Regions from separate parts of the Delftia sp. RIT313 genome, predicted to be linked through region 3. Evidence: riboswitches for the same ligand, from Rfam matches in the RefSeq annotation. Region 3 holds a riboswitch; each other region holds the start of a gene.
What was found. Region 3 has a riboswitch for cobalamin ahead of BW39_RS12045 (TonB-dependent receptor domain-containing protein). Riboswitches for the same ligand answer to the same signal wherever they lie in the genome.
Positions count from the first base shown of each region.

Region 1: linked by a shared signal. The riboswitch ahead of BW39_RS20350 (TonB-dependent receptor) and the one ahead of BW39_RS12045 (TonB-dependent receptor domain-containing protein) in region 3 are both predicted to bind cobalamin.
Region 2: linked by a shared signal. The riboswitch ahead of BW39_RS13930 (TonB-dependent receptor) and the one ahead of BW39_RS12045 (TonB-dependent receptor domain-containing protein) in region 3 are both predicted to bind cobalamin.

Region 1 covers NZ_JFYT01000067.1:18,171-24,022, reverse strand. Annotated here, with positions in the region: gene BW39_RS20350 (TonB-dependent receptor) at 1-1,641, opposite strand, end outside; cobalamin riboswitch at 1,771-2,051, opposite strand; gene BW39_RS20345 (CHAD domain-containing protein) at 2,090-2,971, opposite strand; gene BW39_RS20340 (YbaK/prolyl-tRNA synthetase associated domain-containing protein) at 3,029-3,520, opposite strand; gene BW39_RS20335 (helix-turn-helix transcriptional regulator) at 3,586-4,227, shown strand; gene BW39_RS20330 (threo-3-hydroxy-L-aspartate ammonia-lyase) at 4,272-5,240, shown strand; gene BW39_RS20325 (hypothetical protein) at 5,411-5,852, shown strand, end outside.
Region 2 covers NZ_JFYT01000047.1:21,290-27,141, reverse strand. Annotated here, with positions in the region: gene BW39_RS13955 (hypothetical protein) at 1-38, opposite strand, end outside; gene BW39_RS13950 (hypothetical protein) at 219-1,040, opposite strand; gene BW39_RS13945 (2OG-Fe(II) oxygenase) at 1,264-1,995, shown strand; gene alkB (DNA oxidative demethylase AlkB) at 2,008-2,658, shown strand; gene BW39_RS13935 (2OG-Fe(II) oxygenase) at 2,677-3,360, shown strand; cobalamin riboswitch at 3,373-3,691, shown strand; gene BW39_RS13930 (TonB-dependent receptor) at 3,813-5,852, shown strand, end outside.
Region 3 covers NZ_JFYT01000044.1:19,983-25,834, reverse strand. Annotated here, with positions in the region: gene BW39_RS12075 (MFS transporter) at 1-817, shown strand, start outside; gene BW39_RS12070 (AraC family transcriptional regulator) at 814-1,581, opposite strand; gene BW39_RS12065 (sulfite exporter TauE/SafE family protein) at 1,710-2,516, shown strand; gene BW39_RS12060 (helix-turn-helix transcriptional regulator) at 2,526-2,717, opposite strand; gene BW39_RS12055 (hypothetical protein) at 2,743-3,132, opposite strand; cobalamin riboswitch at 3,229-3,454, shown strand; gene BW39_RS12045 (TonB-dependent receptor domain-containing protein) at 3,525-5,438, shown strand; gene BW39_RS12040 (ABC transporter substrate-binding protein) at 5,444-5,852, shown strand, end outside.

The DNA.
Region 1 (5,852 bases), on a different contig from region 3:
CGAGACGGTGATGATGCGGTCGCTGATGGTGTTCTGGAACAGGGCCGCATCCACGCGCCAGCCGGGCTGCTGCAGCGCGGCGCCAACCTCGATCTGGCGGCTGGTCTCGGGCTTGAGGTTGGGGTTGCCGAAGGTGCGGCCACCGCCGACGGCCGTGAAGTCCGAGGCCAGCTCCGTGGCCGTGGGCGCGCGGAACCCCGTGGAGGCCGCAGCGCGCAGCGTGAGCCGGTCCGTGGCCTTCCAGGTGGCGCCGGCCGACCAGGTGTGGTTGTCATAGTCGCGCGTGCTGGCCTGGGCCAGGGCGAGGTTGGGCGTATCGTCGAAACGCGTCGTGCCCCAGGTCTTGCGCAGGCCGGCACGCAGCGTGAGGCGATCGTCGAACAGGGTCTGCGCGTCCTCGAAGTACAGCGCATGCACCTGCTCGGTCTGGTTGTTGTCGTAGGGCGCAACCTGGCCCGCCGGGCCGCCCGGCATGGCCACGCGCAGGCGGTCGGAGCGCAGCTTGCTGCGCTCCCAGTCAAAGCCCATCAGCAGGTCATTGGTCTGGCTGACACGCAGGCGCGGCTGAAAGCGCAGGCCCGTGGCGTCCAGTTGGCGGTGGTTGTAGTCGCGCGCCGTGCCGGGCACGGCACTGTTGCCCGAGCGGATCACGGGCGATGCCCAGTTGAACTCATCGGTATCGACCAGGCTGTAGAGGTGGGTCGTCCAGCTCAGGCGCTGGCCGGGCAGTGCGCCCTCGTAGGTCAGGTCCAGCGAGCGGTTGCTGCGGTTGTCGCGGCTGTAGATGTTGGCGCCCGATCCGCGAAAGCCCGCGTTGTAGATGCCGTCCGTGCGCAGCTGCAGCTCCACGCGGTGCAGCTCGTGCAGCTGCCAGCCCAGGGCGCCGCTGGCGCCGCGCCGCTTCCAGCCCGTGTTCTCCATGCGCGTGCCGCCATCGCCCGACTCGTAGTCGCCGCGCCCGCCTGCGCTCACGCCGAAGTACCAGTCGAAGCGGTCATTGGCGCCGGCCGTCTGCGCATCGGTGCGCCACAGGTCCCATGAACCGGCCTGGACCTGGGCGCGCGTGCCGGGTGCGGTAGCTCCCGTCTTCATGATGATGTTGACCACCCCGCCCATGGCCTGGCTGCCGTAGATCACCGAGGACGGGCCGCGCACGATCTCGATGCGCTCCACATCCGAGGGGCTGAGCTTGGACAGGTTGGCCGTGCCCGCGCGCCGGCCGTTGACCAGCACCAGCACCTGGCTGCGGAAGTCGCGCCCCTGGCCGTCGGTGGAGGCGCCGCGCAGGTTCATCGAGGTCTGGGCAGCCGTCCATTCGCTGAGAAAGCCCACGGCGTTCTCGGCCAGCAGGTCGGTGACCGAGCGCGCGCTGGAGCGCTCTATGGCCTCGCGGTCGATGGTCTGCGTGGTGCCCGCGATGCGGCTGCGCGCCTCGGGCCGCGCGGTGGCGGTCACGAAGACGGCGTCCAGCGCATCGTCGGCGGAGTCCGTGGATCGCCCGGAAGCCGGCTCCTGCGCGGCGCCGGCCGCTGCAGCGCAGCTGGCCAACAGGACGGCGGCCGCTACGGGCCGCAGGCTGGAGACAAGAGGGAGAACAGAGAGAAGGCCGGAGGAATCGGCGGCCGAAGAAGCGAAGCGCATGCGTTGAACCCAACTGCCCCACTCACCCGCGGGGCCTATCGTCTGAACCACGCCGCACAGCGCGCACGCCGGAGCCGGCCACGGCAGCGCAGGCTGGGGCCGGACCGGACAGGCGCACTCCCGCGGCGTCCGAAAGCAATGCAGAAGGCCGGTATCCGGGCTTGCGGAACGCTGCGGCGCGCAGGGTGGGCGCGCTGCGGCAGGCATCCCCGCCTTCCCATGTCCGAGAAGGACACAGTGGCTTGCGGCGCGTGGTTTGGGGCGCGTCCGCGTGGGGAGTTGTATTCCGCTGACCGTTGCGGGGGCAGCGCAGGCATTGCGAGCGGCCACCTCGATGGCATCGCGCACCTGCTTCCCGTTGAACCCCTGGCCGGTGAACGGCATGGGGCACCTTCAGCAACAGCGCACCGCCACGGCCCAGGGGCTGCGGCGGTGCGCCAGCGGCGGATTATCGCCCAGCCCAGAAGCCCGGCACCCGGGCCAGCGCCCGCAGCGCGCGACGGCTGCTGCGCGCGCTGGTGGCCAGGCGGGCCTGCAGGTAGCCGGCCGCGAACCAGGCGCGCGGATCCGTGCCGGCCTCGTCACGAAAATGCTCCGCCGCCACGGCCATGTCGTTGTGCAGGCCCAGCGCGTCCTGGGCGGGCACCAGCGCCTCGGCAAAGCGCCGGCCCTTTTTGCCGGGCCACATTCCGGGCGCGAATTCCCGCGCAAAGTCCGCCAGGTAGCGCAGGCGCTTGAGCCGCTTGCGCACACGGTGCTGCTGCGCCAGCGGCAAGCGGTCGAAGTGCCGGCCGTCGCGCAGCACCTGGCGGTGCAGGCGCGCCAGCCGCCGTGCCAGGTACTTGCGCGTGCCTGCGGCGGACAGGTGGGCAAAACGGGCCGATGGCTCTGCCTGCGGCGCCTGCGCCAGCGCCTGGATCTCGGCCAGCGCGTGCAGGAACGGCGGCTCGCGCACGGCAGCGGCTGCATCCGCCTGCACGGCCTGCGGCGCCTGCCACTCGCACAGGGGCGCATGGGCTGCCTGCAGCAGCGGGCGCACCACATCGGCCAGCGTATCGGCATCGCGCAGCGTGCCCAGTTGCGCAAAGGCCTGGGCCAGGGGGTCATCCCATTCGGCGCGCATGCCGGGCGCCAGCCCTGTGCACTCACGCAGCACGGTGCGCAGGCGCCGCAGGGCCACGCGCAGCTGGTGAATGGTCTCGGCATCGCTGCCACCGCCCTCCAAAACCGCCAGATGCGACTGCACCTGGGCCAGGGCAGCAGCCAGCGCCGCACGCACAAAGCCGGCCGCATCGGGCCGGTCAGGGTGCTGCTTCGCAGGGGTGGACATGGTCAGGAGAGGGTGTGCGGGCGTTGCTGCGATTGTGGGCACCGCCCGGCCCCCGGGTCAATCGGCGCCCTCCCCGCTCAGGCTGTGCAGCGCGGGCCGGGCAATGCGCACATAGTCGGCCGAGTCCAGCACGATGGAGCGGTCCAGCCGGCCCGCGTTGAAGGCGATCTCGCCAAAGCGCTCTACCAGGGCCGGGTCCACCACCAGGCGCACCTGCGGGTTGAAGGAGAACGGCGGCACCGATCCCATCACGCAGCCCGTGGCGGCCTGGGCCTCCTCGGGCGAGGCCAGCGTGGCCTTGCGCACGCCCACGGCCTGGGCCAGGCGCTTGAAGTCCAGCTTGCGGTCGCCGGGCAGCACGGCGAGGAACAGCTGGGGATCGCCCGCACCGGCCGCTTCGCGGCTCTTGCAGAGCATGGCCTTGGCGCCCTGGCCGGGGGCGGTGCCACGGATTTCGGCGACGAGGTCAGAGCGGCCTTCGGCCGGATGTTCCAGCACGCGAAAACGCGCGCCCTGGGATTGCAGCAGGTCTACAAGGGTGTCGAACATGGTGGAAGCGCAGAGAAGTCGTCTGGATTTTGACATTTTGTCCAATTCAAAACAAAATGTCCAATATGACCCAACGAACCCCTGAACAGCGCCAGCTTCTGGAGCAGCTGGCCCAGATCGCCGAAGGCCTGGGCCAGACCTTTGCCCCGTTCTGCGAGGTGGTGGTGCATGACCTGCTCGACCCGTCCCACGCGGTGCTGGCCATCCACAACAACCTGTCGGGCCGCGAAGTGGGCCAGGGCGCGACGGAGCTGGGCCTGGCCCGCATCCTCGACCCCGGCTACGAGCAGGTCATCGCCAACTACCCCAACCAGTTCGCCGATGGCCGCCAGGCCAAGAGCACGTCCATCGGCATCCGCGACTCCGAGGGCCGCTACATCGCCGCCCTGTGCATGAATGTGGACCTGACGATGTTCCAGGGCTTCCAGGGCATGCTCAACCGCTTTGCCGCCGTCAGCGGCGACACCCCCGCGCGCGAAATGCTGGACCCCACGGGCGCCGGCGCAGGCGCCGACACGGTGCGTGCCCGCATCGACCAGTTCGCGGCCCGCCTGGCGACCACGCCGCGCGCCCTCAAGCCCGAGGAGCGCCGCGCCCTGGTCCGCGAGCTCAAGGGCGCCGGCCTGCTCGATGTGCGCCGCTCCATGGAGACCATTGCCGCCCACCTGGGCGTGTCGCGCGCCACGGTCTACAGCTACGCCAAATAGCTTCCGGCACCCCGCCGATCTGCAACCCCTTCTTTCCCGTACCGATGACAAGCCTTCCCACCTACGACGACGTGGCCGCAGCGGCCCAACGCATCCAGGGCCATGCCCACCGCACGCCCGTGCTCACCTCGCGCACGCTGGACGATGCGCTGGGCGCCCGTGTCTTCCTGAAGTGCGAGAACCTGCAGCGCATGGGCGCCTTCAAGTTCCGTGGTGCGTTCAATGCGCTGTCGCGCTTCAGCCCGGCGCAGCGCAAGGCCGGCGTGGTGGCGTTTTCCTCGGGCAACCACGCCCAGGCCATCGCCCTGGCAGCGCGGCTGCTGGAGATCCCCGCCACCATCGTCATGCCGCATGACGCTCCCGCCGCCAAGGTGGCGGCCACCAAGGGCTATGGCGGCCAGGTGGTGGTCTACGACCGCTATACCGAAGACCGCGAGCAGATCGGCCGCGACCTGGCCGAGCGCCACGGCCTGACCCTGATCCCGCCCTACGACCACGCCGACGTGCTGGCCGGCCAGGGCACGGCCGCCAAGGAACTGTTCGAGGAAACCGGCCCGCTGGACGCCCTCTTCGTGCCGCTGGGCGGCGGCGGCCTGCTGTCAGGCACCGCGCTGTCAACGCGCGCGCTCAGCCCCGACTGCGCGCTCTACGGCGTGGAACCCGAGGCCGGCAACGACGGCCAGCAGTCGCTGCGCGCGGGCCGCATCGTCCACATCGAAACGCCCAAGACCATTGCCGACGGCGCCCAGACCCAGCACCTGGGCGGCATCACCTTCCCCATCATCCAGCGCGACGTGACCGACATCCTCACCGCCAGCGATGCCGAGCTGGTCGACGCCATGGGCTTCCTGGCCACGCGCATGAAGCTCGTGGTCGAGCCCACCGGCTGCCTGGGCCTGGCCGCCGCGCGCCAGAAAGGCGAAGAGCTGCGCGGACGGCGCGTAGGCATCATCCTCAGCGGCGGCAATGTGGACATGCAGCGCTTTTGCAGCCTGCTGGGCGCGCCGATGTGAATTCGCCACAGGGCCCTGAAAAACGACTGGGCACGCTGTGGAGCCGGCTTCTATACTGCGGCGGCAATTGTGAATTAATGTTTCATCGTTAACAAATCCACAACCCCAGCGTGCTTGCCAGGCAGCCCCGAGGACCAGAGGATGCCGCCGCGCGCCCACCACTGCGCCCCATGAACAAGCCCACCAGCCTCCATTCCACCTGGATCATCCCGGCCCTTTCCTCCTTGCTGGTCCTGCATGCCGCAGGCGCCATGGCGGCCGACATCACGCTCACCCCCCCGGCGGGCGGCGGCTTTGTCATCAAGAACCAGGGCGGCCAGGAGCGGTTCAGGGTGCAGGACAGCGGCCAGGTCTACGTGCCCGGCCTGCCCGCCACCACGCCCGGCAACCAGCTGACCTGCCATGACGGCGCCACCGGCCAGCTGGTGCAATGCGCGGCAGGCACCGGAGTGGGTGCAACGGGAGCCACAGGCGCGACAGGCGTCACGGGCGCCACGGGTCCTGCCGGTGCCACGGGAGCCACCGGCCCCACAGGCGCAACCGGCGCCGGCGCAACGGGTGTCACCGGCGTCACTGGGCCTACGGGAGCGACAGGCATCACCGGCGCCACGG
Region 2 (5,852 bases), on a different contig from region 3:
AGCAAATGGCCGAAATCCTCGTGAACGCCTGGTGCCACGGCAGCACCCTGTTCAATGGCGGTGGGCTGCATCAGCGACGGCTCCGCTCAGGAAAACAGCGCCTGCTGGCGCAGATCCACCCTGCCGGGGCCATGGTCCGTATCCTCATCCTGTTCACCCTCTCCTGGGATTCAGCTGGTCTTGTGCAATTTGTTTCATTTTGCCGAGCGCGGATTGTCTCAGGATGCGGCATCGCCGCCACCCTGCCCCGCAAACTCCCGTCGCGCGCCGGCCATGCGGTACAGAGGCAGCACCACCGCCAGCACCAATCCCAAAGCCGGCCAGAGCCACAGTCCCTTGCCTCTGAAGGCCAGGGCCGCAATCACGGTGAAGGCCACGGCCTCGCACAGCCCGCGAAAGCCGGCCCGCAGCATGAACAGCCCCACGATGCCCTGCACGGGCGATACGCCGCTCTTGCGCAGGCTGGCCATGGTGTCCAGCAGGGCCTGCACGGATTCCTGGGCCTGGCGGTCACGCTCCTGGTCCCGCTCGCGCAGCCGGGTGATGGTCATGGGCTGGGCCGGATTGGTGAGAGCGGTGCCGTCGGCGCCCTCTTCCTGGCCGGGCTGCGGATAGACCTCGCCATCCGTATCGACCAGCACCTGGCGCTCCGGGTATCGGGACAGCCAGGCGTGGTGGCTGACCCATTGGCCGGCATCGAAGTGGTAGCGCTCGCTCTCGCCCACCTGGTCGTAGAAGACATGCAGCACCGCCGCCTGCAGGCCGTGCTGGAACAGCGTCTCCAGCAATCGCCAGGGCATGCCGGCCGTGGTGCGGGTGTCGAAGCCCAGTTCCAGGTGCTGGGGGTGGCCCAGGGCGCTGGCATTGGCCCAGTCGTCATCCCACAGCGCGGACCGGTCCAGGGCGGGGTCCAGCTCATGGATCCAGCGCTCGGCCTGCTCCCAGGACTGCCGGGCCAGGTACTGGCAGATCAGTTGCACGCGGCGCAGCTGCAGGGGCGTATCGAAGAAAAGATAGAGGTGATGGACGTTGCTGGACATGGCGGGCCTGAGGCGTTTGCAGGAATGCCTCGATTGTTCAATTGCAGCCGCCAGCCGGCCCTCCCAGGCCTGTCCAGCACGCGGCTGGCAGGTGCTTCCACCGGTTGACATTCTGTCCACTGCAAGAAGCGGGATGCAGGCGCTGCGGCGGCGCCCTAGACTGCGGCAATTGCCCACAGCGCCCATATTGCCAACCGCGCCCATACCGCCAACCCCGCCCGCCATGCTCAACCTCGGTCTTTTCGACAACGAAGCTTGCGAATCCGCCCCGCCCTGCCACTGGACGCAGATGGAGCACCAGCTCGATGAGCAAGGCTGTGCGCGCCTGCCCGGCCTGCTGGATGCGCAGCAGTGCCGCGACCTGGCCGCTCTTTACGCAAGGGAGGACGGCTTTCGCTCCCGCATCGTCATGGCACGCCACGGTTTCGGGCGCGGCGAGTACCAATATTTCGACTACCCCTTGCCACCGCTGCTGCAACGCCTGCGCGAGCAGCTGTATCTGCGCCTGGCGCCGGTGGCCAATCTCTGGAACCAGCGCATGGGGCTGGAGGTGCGCTATCCGGACCGGCTGCAGGACTTCCTGGCGCGCTGCCACGCGCAGGGCCAGTTGCGGCCCACGCCGCTCATCCTTCAATACGGTGCGGGCGACTACAACTGCCTGCACCAGGACGTCTATGGAGAGCATGTGTTTCCGCTGCAGGTGGTGCTGCTGCTGTCGCGGCCCGGGCGGGACTTCACGGGTGGCGAGTTCGTCATCACCCAGGCCGATGGCGACCGGCAGCGGGCCGATGTGATGGCACTGGACCAGGGCGATGCGCTGGTCCTGGCCGTGCGCCACCGGCCCGTGCCCGGGCGGCGCACCGGCTACCGCCGCGTGGCAATGCGCCATGGGGTCAGCCGCATCCACAGCGGCCATCGCCATACCGTGGGGCTGATCTTTCATGACGCACTTTGATGGATGGCCGGTATGAGCACGCTGGATCTTTTCGCCGATGAACAGCCCAACGGGGCCGAATCCATAGGTCCGCAATCCGTGGTGCTGCGCGGCCATGCCCTGCCCCATGCCGCGCAGTTGCTGGATGCGGTCGAAGGCATTGCGGCGCAGGCGCCGCTGCGCCATCTGGTCACGCCGGGCGGCTTCACCATGTCGGTGGCCATGACCAACTGCGGCGCGCTGGGCTGGACCAGCGACAGGCGCGGCTACCGCTACAGCGCCATCGACCCACTCAGCGGCCAGCCCTGGCCCGCCATGCCGGTCGTGTTTGTCCGGCTGGCGGGCGAGGCGGCCGCTGCGGCGGGGTTCGAAGGCTTTGTGCCCGATGCCTGCCTCATCAACCAGTACCTGCCCGGCACCCGGCTTTCCCTGCACCAGGACCGCGACGAACGCGACCTGGGCGCGCCCATTGTCTCGGTGTCCCTGGGCATGCCGGCCACGTTTCTGTTTGGAGGACTGGCGCGCGCGGACAGCACGGCCAGGGTGCCGCTGCAGCATGGCGACGTGGTGGTCTGGGGCGGCGTGGATCGGCTGCGCCACCACGGCGTGTTGCCGCTCAAGGACCAGCCCCACCCGCTGCTGGGCGGGCGGCGCATCAATCTCACTTTTCGCAAGGCGGGCTGAATGGTTGGACGGTCTGAAATGGACAGGCTCAACAGCCAGGATCGCTTCGCCCGCCTGGATTGGGCGCGGATTGCCGCTGAGCTCGATGCCGAAGGCCATGCCCTGCTGCCGCAGCTGCTGACTGCGGATGAAAGCCGCGCCGTGGCCCGCGAGGCGGCAGCCGCGTCTGGCCTGCCGCCCTGCGTGCAGGCATGGCGCCCGGTGCTGTACGGGCATCTGCTGGCCCTGGCCAACCGCTGGCGCGAACACATGGGCTTGCAGCCTGAGTTGCCAGGCTGCTTCGAGGATTTCATGCGTCCGGGCCGACAAGCAGGCCAAACGCAGCCACAGCCACATCTGCTGCGCGTGCCGCAAGCGGGCCATGCCCCTCTGCGTTCATACAGCGAAGGTGCGGCGGTGTTTCCGCTGCAGCTGGTGCTGCTGCTGTCCCGGCCGGGCCAGGATTTCGAGGGCGGCGAATTCGTGATGACCGAGCAGCGCCCGCGCATGCAATCGCGCCCCATGGTGCTGCCGCTGGGCCTGGGGGATGCGGCCATCATCGCCACGGGGCCGCGCCCGGTGCGCGGTGCGGCGGGCTTTTACCGCGTGCATCTGCGGCATGCCATCAGCCGCGTTCACCGTGGCGAGTGGCTGGGTCTGGAGCTGCTTTTGCACGACGTGCCCCAGGCGCCAAAGGCTATGAAAACAGACCGCTGGCTATAATGCCGCGCCTGCAAAGGCATCCGTGCAACAGGTGTCCGCATGCCAGCCATGGGGATGAAACGGGAACAAGGTGACTGCCAGCAAATGCTTTTTGCGCTGCCGGCACAGGCCTTGGCTGCCCCCGCAACGGTAAACAAGTCAAGGCGCTCCATGCCTGTCCCGCCAGTCTCCGCAACCCTGCGGAGGGGCGATGACAGGCTGTCACTGGTTCATGGCGTGGTCTGCAACATGCAGCTTTTCGCGGGTGGATTGGGAAGACGGGGCGCTGGGCGGAAGGCATGTCCTTGCGCCGCTTGTGAGCCCGGAGACCGGCCTGCTGCGTTTCGCGCCTGCTGTGCAGGCGTTTTCTTGACTGTCTGCGGGGTGCGGATGGCAACGTCCTGCGCCCTTTCCTCCCACGCTGGCTGGAGAGGTGGCAGTGCCTTGCTTTCGCATCAGACGGTCGAAGACCGATGTTCGAAATGCATTCTTCCTTTTCCAGGGTTTCCAGCGCTCGCGCTGCCCAGTCCCTTTCCGTGCGGCTGAGCCCGCTGGCCCTGGCCTGCGCCTTCATCTGCCTGCCGGCGCAGGCTCAAACCCAAACGCCCACGCCCACGCCAACGCCCCCATCAACCGCCCTGCCCGAGGTCCAGGTCACCGGCCAGGCCGAACGCATCGGCCAGCAACTGGCCCAGCCTGCGCGCTCTGCCAGCCATACCGGCGTCTCCAACCAGGAAGTGCCGGCCAGCGTGGACGGCGTCTCTGCCGAGCAGATGCAGGAGCGCGGCGACTACGCCCTGGTGGACGCCGTCACGCGCACCGTGGGCCTGACCTCCAGCAGCACGCCGGGCAACGGCGGCCTGTCCTTCAGCAGCCGCGGCTTTGCGGGTGTCAATTCCGTGGGCGTGGCCGAAGACGGCATGGTGCTGGGCGTGGCCGCCGGCACCACGGCCTATCCGGGTGACAGCTGGGGCTACGAGCGCATCGACGTGCTGCGTGGACCGGCCTCGCTGATGTATGGCAGCGGCACCATGGGCGCCACGGTCAACGCCATCCGCAAGCAGCCCAGCCGCACCAGCTCGGCCGAGGTGCTGGTGGGTGCGGGCACGGACGACACGCTGCGCCTGGGCCTGGGCGTGACCGGCGCCCTGGGCGCCTATGCCAGCTACCGCATCGACAGCTACACCGCGCGCAGCGCGGGCGAGCGCGATCTGGACCAGTCGCGCAACGGCAAGTTCATGAGCACGCTGCGCTTGGAGCCCACGAGCGACCTGCAGATCGACCTGATTGCCGACCGCAGCGTGCAAAAGCCCAGCCGCTACTGGGGCACGCCGGGCCTGGACGGCAAGGTGGTGGAGTCGCTGCGCGACCGCAACTACAACGCCGAAGACAGCGTGCTGCGCTATGCCGACGAGCGCCTGCGCGCCAAGGTGCAATGGAAGGCCAATGACTGGCTGACGGTGCGCAACGAGCTGTACCACGTGAAGTCCGACCGCCACTGGCGCAACATCGAGGCCTACGCGCTCAACCCCGCCACCTGGACCGTGGGCCGCTCCGACTACCTGGAAATCCTGCACGACCTGGAGCAGACCGGCAACCGCCTGGGCCTGAACGTGGACCGGGGCTCGCACAAGATCGCCATGGGCTGGGAGGCCGCGCGCATCAACCTGCGGCTGTCCAACAATTCGCCCTATGGCGGCTCGTCCACGGTCTCGGCCTGGGATCCCGTGCATGGCAGCTGGGCCAGCCCCGATCTCACCGCCGCCAAGACAGAAACCGGCGTGACCCAGCATGCCCTGTACCTGGAAGATGCCTGGCGCATCAGCAACCGCTGGCTGGCCATGGCCGGCCTGCGCCGCGATGTCTACGACTTTGCCAGCCACTCGCTGGTGGGCGGCACGGATTTCAACAAGACGCTGGCCGCCACCTCCTGGCGCCTGGGCCTGACCTATGAGTTAGCCCGCAACACCCATGTCTATGGGCAGATCAACTCGGGACACGATCCCGTCAACAGCCTGGTGTCGCTGAACCTGGCCAACACGGCTTACAAGCTGAGCAAGGGCCGCCAGGCCGAGATCGGCATCAAGCAGCAAGTGGCTGGCGGGCGCGGCGAATGGACGCTGGCTGTGTTCGACATCAAGAAGGACGACATCATCACGCGCGACCCCGACCGCCCGGCCATCTCCATCCAGGGCGGCAGCCAGTCCTCGCGCGGGGCCGAGGTCACCGCCACCTTCCAGGCCACGCCCGCCCTGCGCGTGGAGGGCAATCTGTCCTATGTGGACGCCCAGTTCGACAAGCTCATCGAGGCTGGCGGCAACCGCGCAGGCAACCGTCCGCAGAACGTGGCCAAGACCACGGCCAACCTCTGGGGCCACTACCGCGTGGGCGCCTGGCAAGCCTCGCTGGGCCTGCGCTACGTGGGTGACCGCTTTGGCAACAACGCCAATACCGTGAACCTGCCCGCCTACACCGTGGCCGACGCCGCGCTGAGCTGGCAGGTGGACCCGCGC
Region 3 (5,852 bases):
CCAGGCGCATGAGCGCGGGCGCGTGGTGGGCGCGGCCCAGGGCGGTGTTTTCATCGGCCTGCTTTTGGCGCGCGTGTTTGCCGGCGCCGTGGGTGACCTGGCTGGCTGGCGTGGCGTCTATGCCTGCTCGGCCCTGTTGATGCTGGCCCTGGCCTGGCTCCTGTGGCGGCAACTGCCCCGGCTGGCGGTGCCCTTGCATGCACCCAGCTACACGCAGCTGCTCGCCTCCATGCTCCAGCTGCTGCGCCAGGACCGCATGCTGCGCACACGCGGCATGCTGGCCCTGCTGATGTTTGCCACCTTCAATATCTTCTGGAGCGCCCTGGTCCTGCCGCTGAGCGCACCGCCCTACAGCCTGTCGCTCACGGCCATCGGCGCCTTTGGCCTGGCCGGCGTGGTGGGCGCACTGGCAGCAGCCCGTGCCGGGCACTGGGCCGACCAGGGTTTCGCGCAGCGCACCAGCCTGGGCGCGCTGGTGATCCTGCTGCTGGCCTGGGCGCCGATTGCGCTGCTGGAGCAGTCCCTGTGGGCGCTGGTTGCCGGCATCGTGCTGCTGGACCTGGGCGGCCAGGCCCTGCATGTGACCAACCAGAGCCTGATCTTTCGCAGCAATCCGCAGGCCCACAGCCGGCTGGTGGGCCTGTACATGCTGTTCTATGCCGTGGGCAGCGGGCTGGGCGCGCTGATTGCCACCAATGCCTACGCGCGGTTTGGCTGGCACGGCGTCTGCGTGGCGGGGGCGGCGTTCAGCCTGGCGGCCCTGGTGTTCTGGGCCATGACACGGGAAACGGCTGCCCAGGCCAGCGTTCCCGCCTAGACCCGGCTCACCAGCTCCGAAGGCACCCGGCCCAGCGCCTTGCGGAACATGGTGGAAAACGCGCTGGGGCTGTCATAGCCGAGGTCCAGCGCCACCTGCGTGACCGATGCGCCCGCAGACAGCCGGGACACCGCCGCCAGCAGGCAGGCCTGCTGGCGCCAGGCGCCAAAGGCCATGCCTGTGTGCTGCTGGAAAAACCGGCTGAAGGTGCGCAGGCTCTTGTTCAGCGTCTGCGCCCAGTCCTGCGGCGTGGCGCGGATGCTGGGCTGGGCCAGGAACTGCTTGCACAGGGCGGCCAGCTTTTCATCGCGGGGAATGGGCGCGAACAGCGGCAGGCTGCGGGCCGAGGCCAGCTCATGCAGCACCAGCGTGACCAGGGCGCCGTCGCGGCCTGCTTCGTCGTACAGCGCCGGCAGGTCGGCGCAGGACAGCAGCAGCTGGTGCAGTAGCGGGGTGACGACCAGGGCCTCGCAGTGCACACCCGGGCGGGGCGCAGCAGCCGGTTCGATGTACAGGCTGCGCGTGCTCACGCCCTGCATGCGCACGCTGTGCGGCTTGCTGGCCGGAATCCACACGCCGCTGTAGGGCGGGATGGTCCAGGCGCCGTCGTCGGTTTCCACTTCCATCAGCCCGCTCATCCCGTAGAGAAACTGGGCACGCCGGTGGCTGTGCGTGGGCAGCAGCGTGCCAGGCGTGTAGTCGGTGCCGATGGCCAGCACATCGCGCGCCACGGCGTCCACGGAATGCAGCGGGATGTTGAGCATGGGAATGTCCGGAAAACAGCCAACAGGCTTTGGCAGGAATTCGAGGATTATTGACCCATCCGCGAAAGCAGGCCAAACCGCAGCATCCTAAGGTTCAGTCCTTGCTCGTTTTTTCCAAAGGACTGTCTGTGTTTCCTCTCCTGCTGCTGGCTTTCGGTGTGCTTGCCGGCGTGACCACCGTGCTCTTCGGCTTTGGCGGCGGCTTCGTGGCCGTTCCGCTGCTTTATGCGCTGCTGACCTCCATCCACGGCGCGGACTCCGCCATTGGCCAGGCTGCCATGCACATTGCCGTGGCCACCTCCACCTGCGTGATGATTTTTGGCGCCTCCATGGCCACGCTGCGCCAGCACCGCGCGGGCGCCCTGCCGTGGGAGCAGGTGCGGCCGCTGGCTGGCTTCATCGCGGCCGGCGCCGTGGCGGGCGCGGCGGCCGCCACCTGGCTCAACGGCGACTGGGTGCGCTGGGCTTTCATTGCCTACCTTGCGCTGACCATTGCCGACGCGCTGCTGCGCCCGGGCTTCGTGCACGGCACCACCGCCCAATTGCAGCCCATGGGCCGCAGGCCCGCCGCCATCGCAGGCCTGGCGATTGGCGCGATTGCAGCCTTCCTGGGCGTGGGCGGCAGCGTGATGACCGTGCCGCTGATGCGCCGGCGCGGCGCCAGCATGGCGGCCGCCACGGCCATGGCCAGCCCCCTGTCTCTGCCCATGGCCGTGGCGGGCACCGCTGCCTACATGCTGGCATCGCAGGGCGCGGGGCTGGGCCTCTGGCATGTGGGCTATGTGGACCTGCAGGCCTTTGCGCTGCTGACGGCCGGATCGTGGACGGGCATCAGGCTGGCGGCACCGCTGATCGGCCGCATTCCCGATGCCCTGCATGCCAAGGCCTACCTGGCCCTGCTGGGCCTGGTGCTGCTGGTCATGATCGTGGCCTGAGCGCTGCGCTCAACCCTCCTGGAAGATCGCTTCGATCCGGGTCTCGAACACCCGGGCAATGGCGAATGCCAGCGGCAGGCTGGGGTCGTAGCGGCCCGTCTCGATCGCATTCACGGTCTGGCGCGACACGCCCAGCAGGTCCGCCAGCGCGGCCTGGCTCCAGCCGCGCTCGGCGCGCAGTTCACGGATGGTGTTTTTCATGGGAGGGGCACTTTGGCGGAACAGCTCATCGGCTGCGCAGCCAGTGGGCCACCGAGGCAGCCACCCAGAGCGCACCCATCAAGGGCCATACCATGAACATGCTGAGCTTGGGAAAACCTGCCATTTCCAGGAATCCGTAGGTGAAGGTGATGCCGGCCGTGCCCGCCGCCGCAATCGCCAGCTGCTCCAGCATGGACTTGCGCAGGAACTCGTCGGTATCGCGCACCAGGCGCACGATGGCCCGCACGGCCAGCGCAAACGCCAGCATGGGGCTCAGCAGCAGCGCTGTGCGCAGGGCCCCGGCCTGCATGTCGGCGCTGAGCAAAAGCGCCCCCACAAGCAGCGCCATGTAGAGCAGCAGCGCAAATCCAAGTTCCTTCTGGTAGCGGCGGTTGGTGACCGTTGTTTGATTCATGGAAGTCTCTCGCAATGTGTAAAGGATGCTTGACATTGTGCGATGCCACCGGCGGGTATGTCAAGCAAGCTTTACATCGGTACTGAACGCCCCGCCGTACAATCGCCGCCGTTGGTGCCAGCAGCCCCAGGGGCTGCGGTTAAACGGGAAACATGGGGCGGCCAGATAAAGCCGCCCGCATGTACTGCCCCCGCAACAGTGAGTGAAACGCCGCGTGCATTGCACCGGCCCCCGCCAAACCCGTGCCACTGGGCGTACAGCCCGGGAAGGCCTTGGCGAGTGCGTCACCAGTCTGGATACCGGCCAACAGGCGGCCGGCCGCGCATGCAGCGCAGCCGGTCTTTGTGGTTTCCGTGCCGGCGGGGTCGCTGGCGCGCAACTGGCTCGCATCCATGCACACCCTCGCCCTCGCGCGCGCCCCTGGCGCCGCTCTTCGCTCGCCCTCGGCGTTCCCCGTACTGCGCACGTTGTCCGCCCTGGCTGCGGCCTCGCTGCTGGCCTGCCAGGCCCAAGCACAGGTACAACAGGCACAACAGGCGCAGCGCGCACAGACCTCCCAGCTCGATACGGTGGTCGTCACCGCCTCGCGCAGCGAACAGTCCCTGCGCACCGTCACGGCCGACATGACCGTGATCGACGCCGAGACCATTGCCCGCAGCGGCGCCACGGGCGTGGCCGACCTGCTGGTGCAGGTGCCGGGCGTGCAGATCAACCGCAATGGCGGGCCGGGCCAGGTCACCTCGGTCTACCTGCGCGGCACCAGCAACCAGCACACTGCCGTGTTCATCGACGGCGTGCGCTACAGCTCGCAGGAGCTGCAGGGCGGCGCGGTCTGGTCCACCCTGCCGCTGGCGCAGATCGAGCGCATCGAGGTGCTGCGCGGCCCGGCCGCCGCCATCTATGGCTCAGACGCCATGGGCGGCGTAATCCAGATCTTCACCAAGCGGGCGGACGGCCAGACCCGCGCCTATGCCGAGGCGGGCATAGGCAACCAGGGCACCAGCAAGCTGGCCACGGGATTTCAGGGCGGAGCCAACGGCTTCACCTACGGGCTGAACCTGGCGGACGAGCGCAGCGACGGCTTCGACGTCTACCCCGGCAACACCTTCTCGCCCAACCCGGACAAGGATGGCTACAGCAACACCTCGCTGGGCCTGAACGCGGGCTACAAAACGGGCATCCACCAGATCGACGCCAGCCTGCTGCACAGCCGCCTGCGCACCCACTACGACCAGAGCCCGCCGCCTTTCGACGACTACGACGTGGTCAAGAACACCACCGGCAGCCTGCGCTGGCAGGCAGGCTGGAACGCCATGTACAAAAGCGTGGTCCAGGTCTCCCATACCGACAGCCAAAGCGACCGCCACACCCAGTCGTCGGAAAGCGCCAAGGGCCGCTCCACCAACTACCTGCTGCAGAACCTGTTCACGCTGGGCCAGCACCGTTTCAACATCGACCTGGAACGCCGCGAGGACAGGCTGGACACGCAATACGCCTGGACGCAGAACACCGACAGCCGGCGCGTGCAGAACTCCCTGTCGGCCGGCTGGCGCCTGACGGAGGGGCGCCACCAGTTCGACGCCAACCTGCGCCACGACCAGGTGCGCGACCAGCAGAACAAGACCACGGGCGGCCTGGGCTACGGCCTGCAGATCGACGAGCGCTGGCGCTGGGTGGCATCGGCCGGCACGGCCTTCCGCACGCCCACGCTGTACGAACGCTTCACGGGCCAGGCGGCGGCCGACCTCAAGCCCGAAAGCAGCACCAACGTGGAAACGGGCCTGCACTATGCGGCCGGTGCCAACCGCCTCTCGACCGTGGTCTACCGCAACAAGTTCAAGAACCTCATCACCTACGACTGGAACAGCGCCCTTCCCTGCAACTGCTACCGCAACTGGCAGAGCGCGGAGATCACCGGCCTGACGCTGTCGGGCAGCACGCGCCTGGGCAGCGCCAACCTGGGCGCCTCGCTGGACTTCATGAACCCCGAGAACCTGGAGACCGGCAAGCTGCTGCCCTACCGCTCCAAGCGCATGCTCAAGCTCAACGCCGACACCCAGGCGGCCGGCTGGACGCTGGGCGGCGAAGCGCAGCTGTACAGCGGCCGCTACGCAGACGAGGCGAACACCCTGCAACTGGGCGGTTACGGCGTGGTCAACCTCTACGCCCAGCGCCAGCTGACCAGGCAATGGACGCTGCTGGCCCGCGTCAACAACATCGCCGACCGCGACTACGCCCCCACGCGCGGCTACGCCAACGCAGGCCGCACCGTGTTCGTCAGCGTGCGCTGGACTCCCCTGCCCTGACCGCCATGCACCTGCTTGTGCGCCTGCCCCGCCTTCTGCTGCTGATCGCCGCGCTGGCCTGCGCGGGCGGCGCCAGCAACGCCCATGCGCAAAAGACGGGAGACGCGAGCCAAGGCAGCACAAGCACAGCCACTCCCTACACCATTACCGACATGCGCGGGCGCCAGGTGCGCCTGGAGCGCGTGCCGCAGCGCATCGTCTCGCTGCTGCCCTCGCTGACCGAATCGCTGTGCGCGCTGGACGCCTGCGAGCGCATCGTGGGCGTGGACGAGTTCTCCAACCACCCGGCCCGCGTGGCCGCCCTGCCCAAGCTGGGCCACACCTTTGCCCCGCTGGTCGAGGCCACCGTGCGGCTCAGGCCCGACGTGGTGCTGATGGCGTATTCCGCACCCGTCATCGCACAGCTGGAGCGCT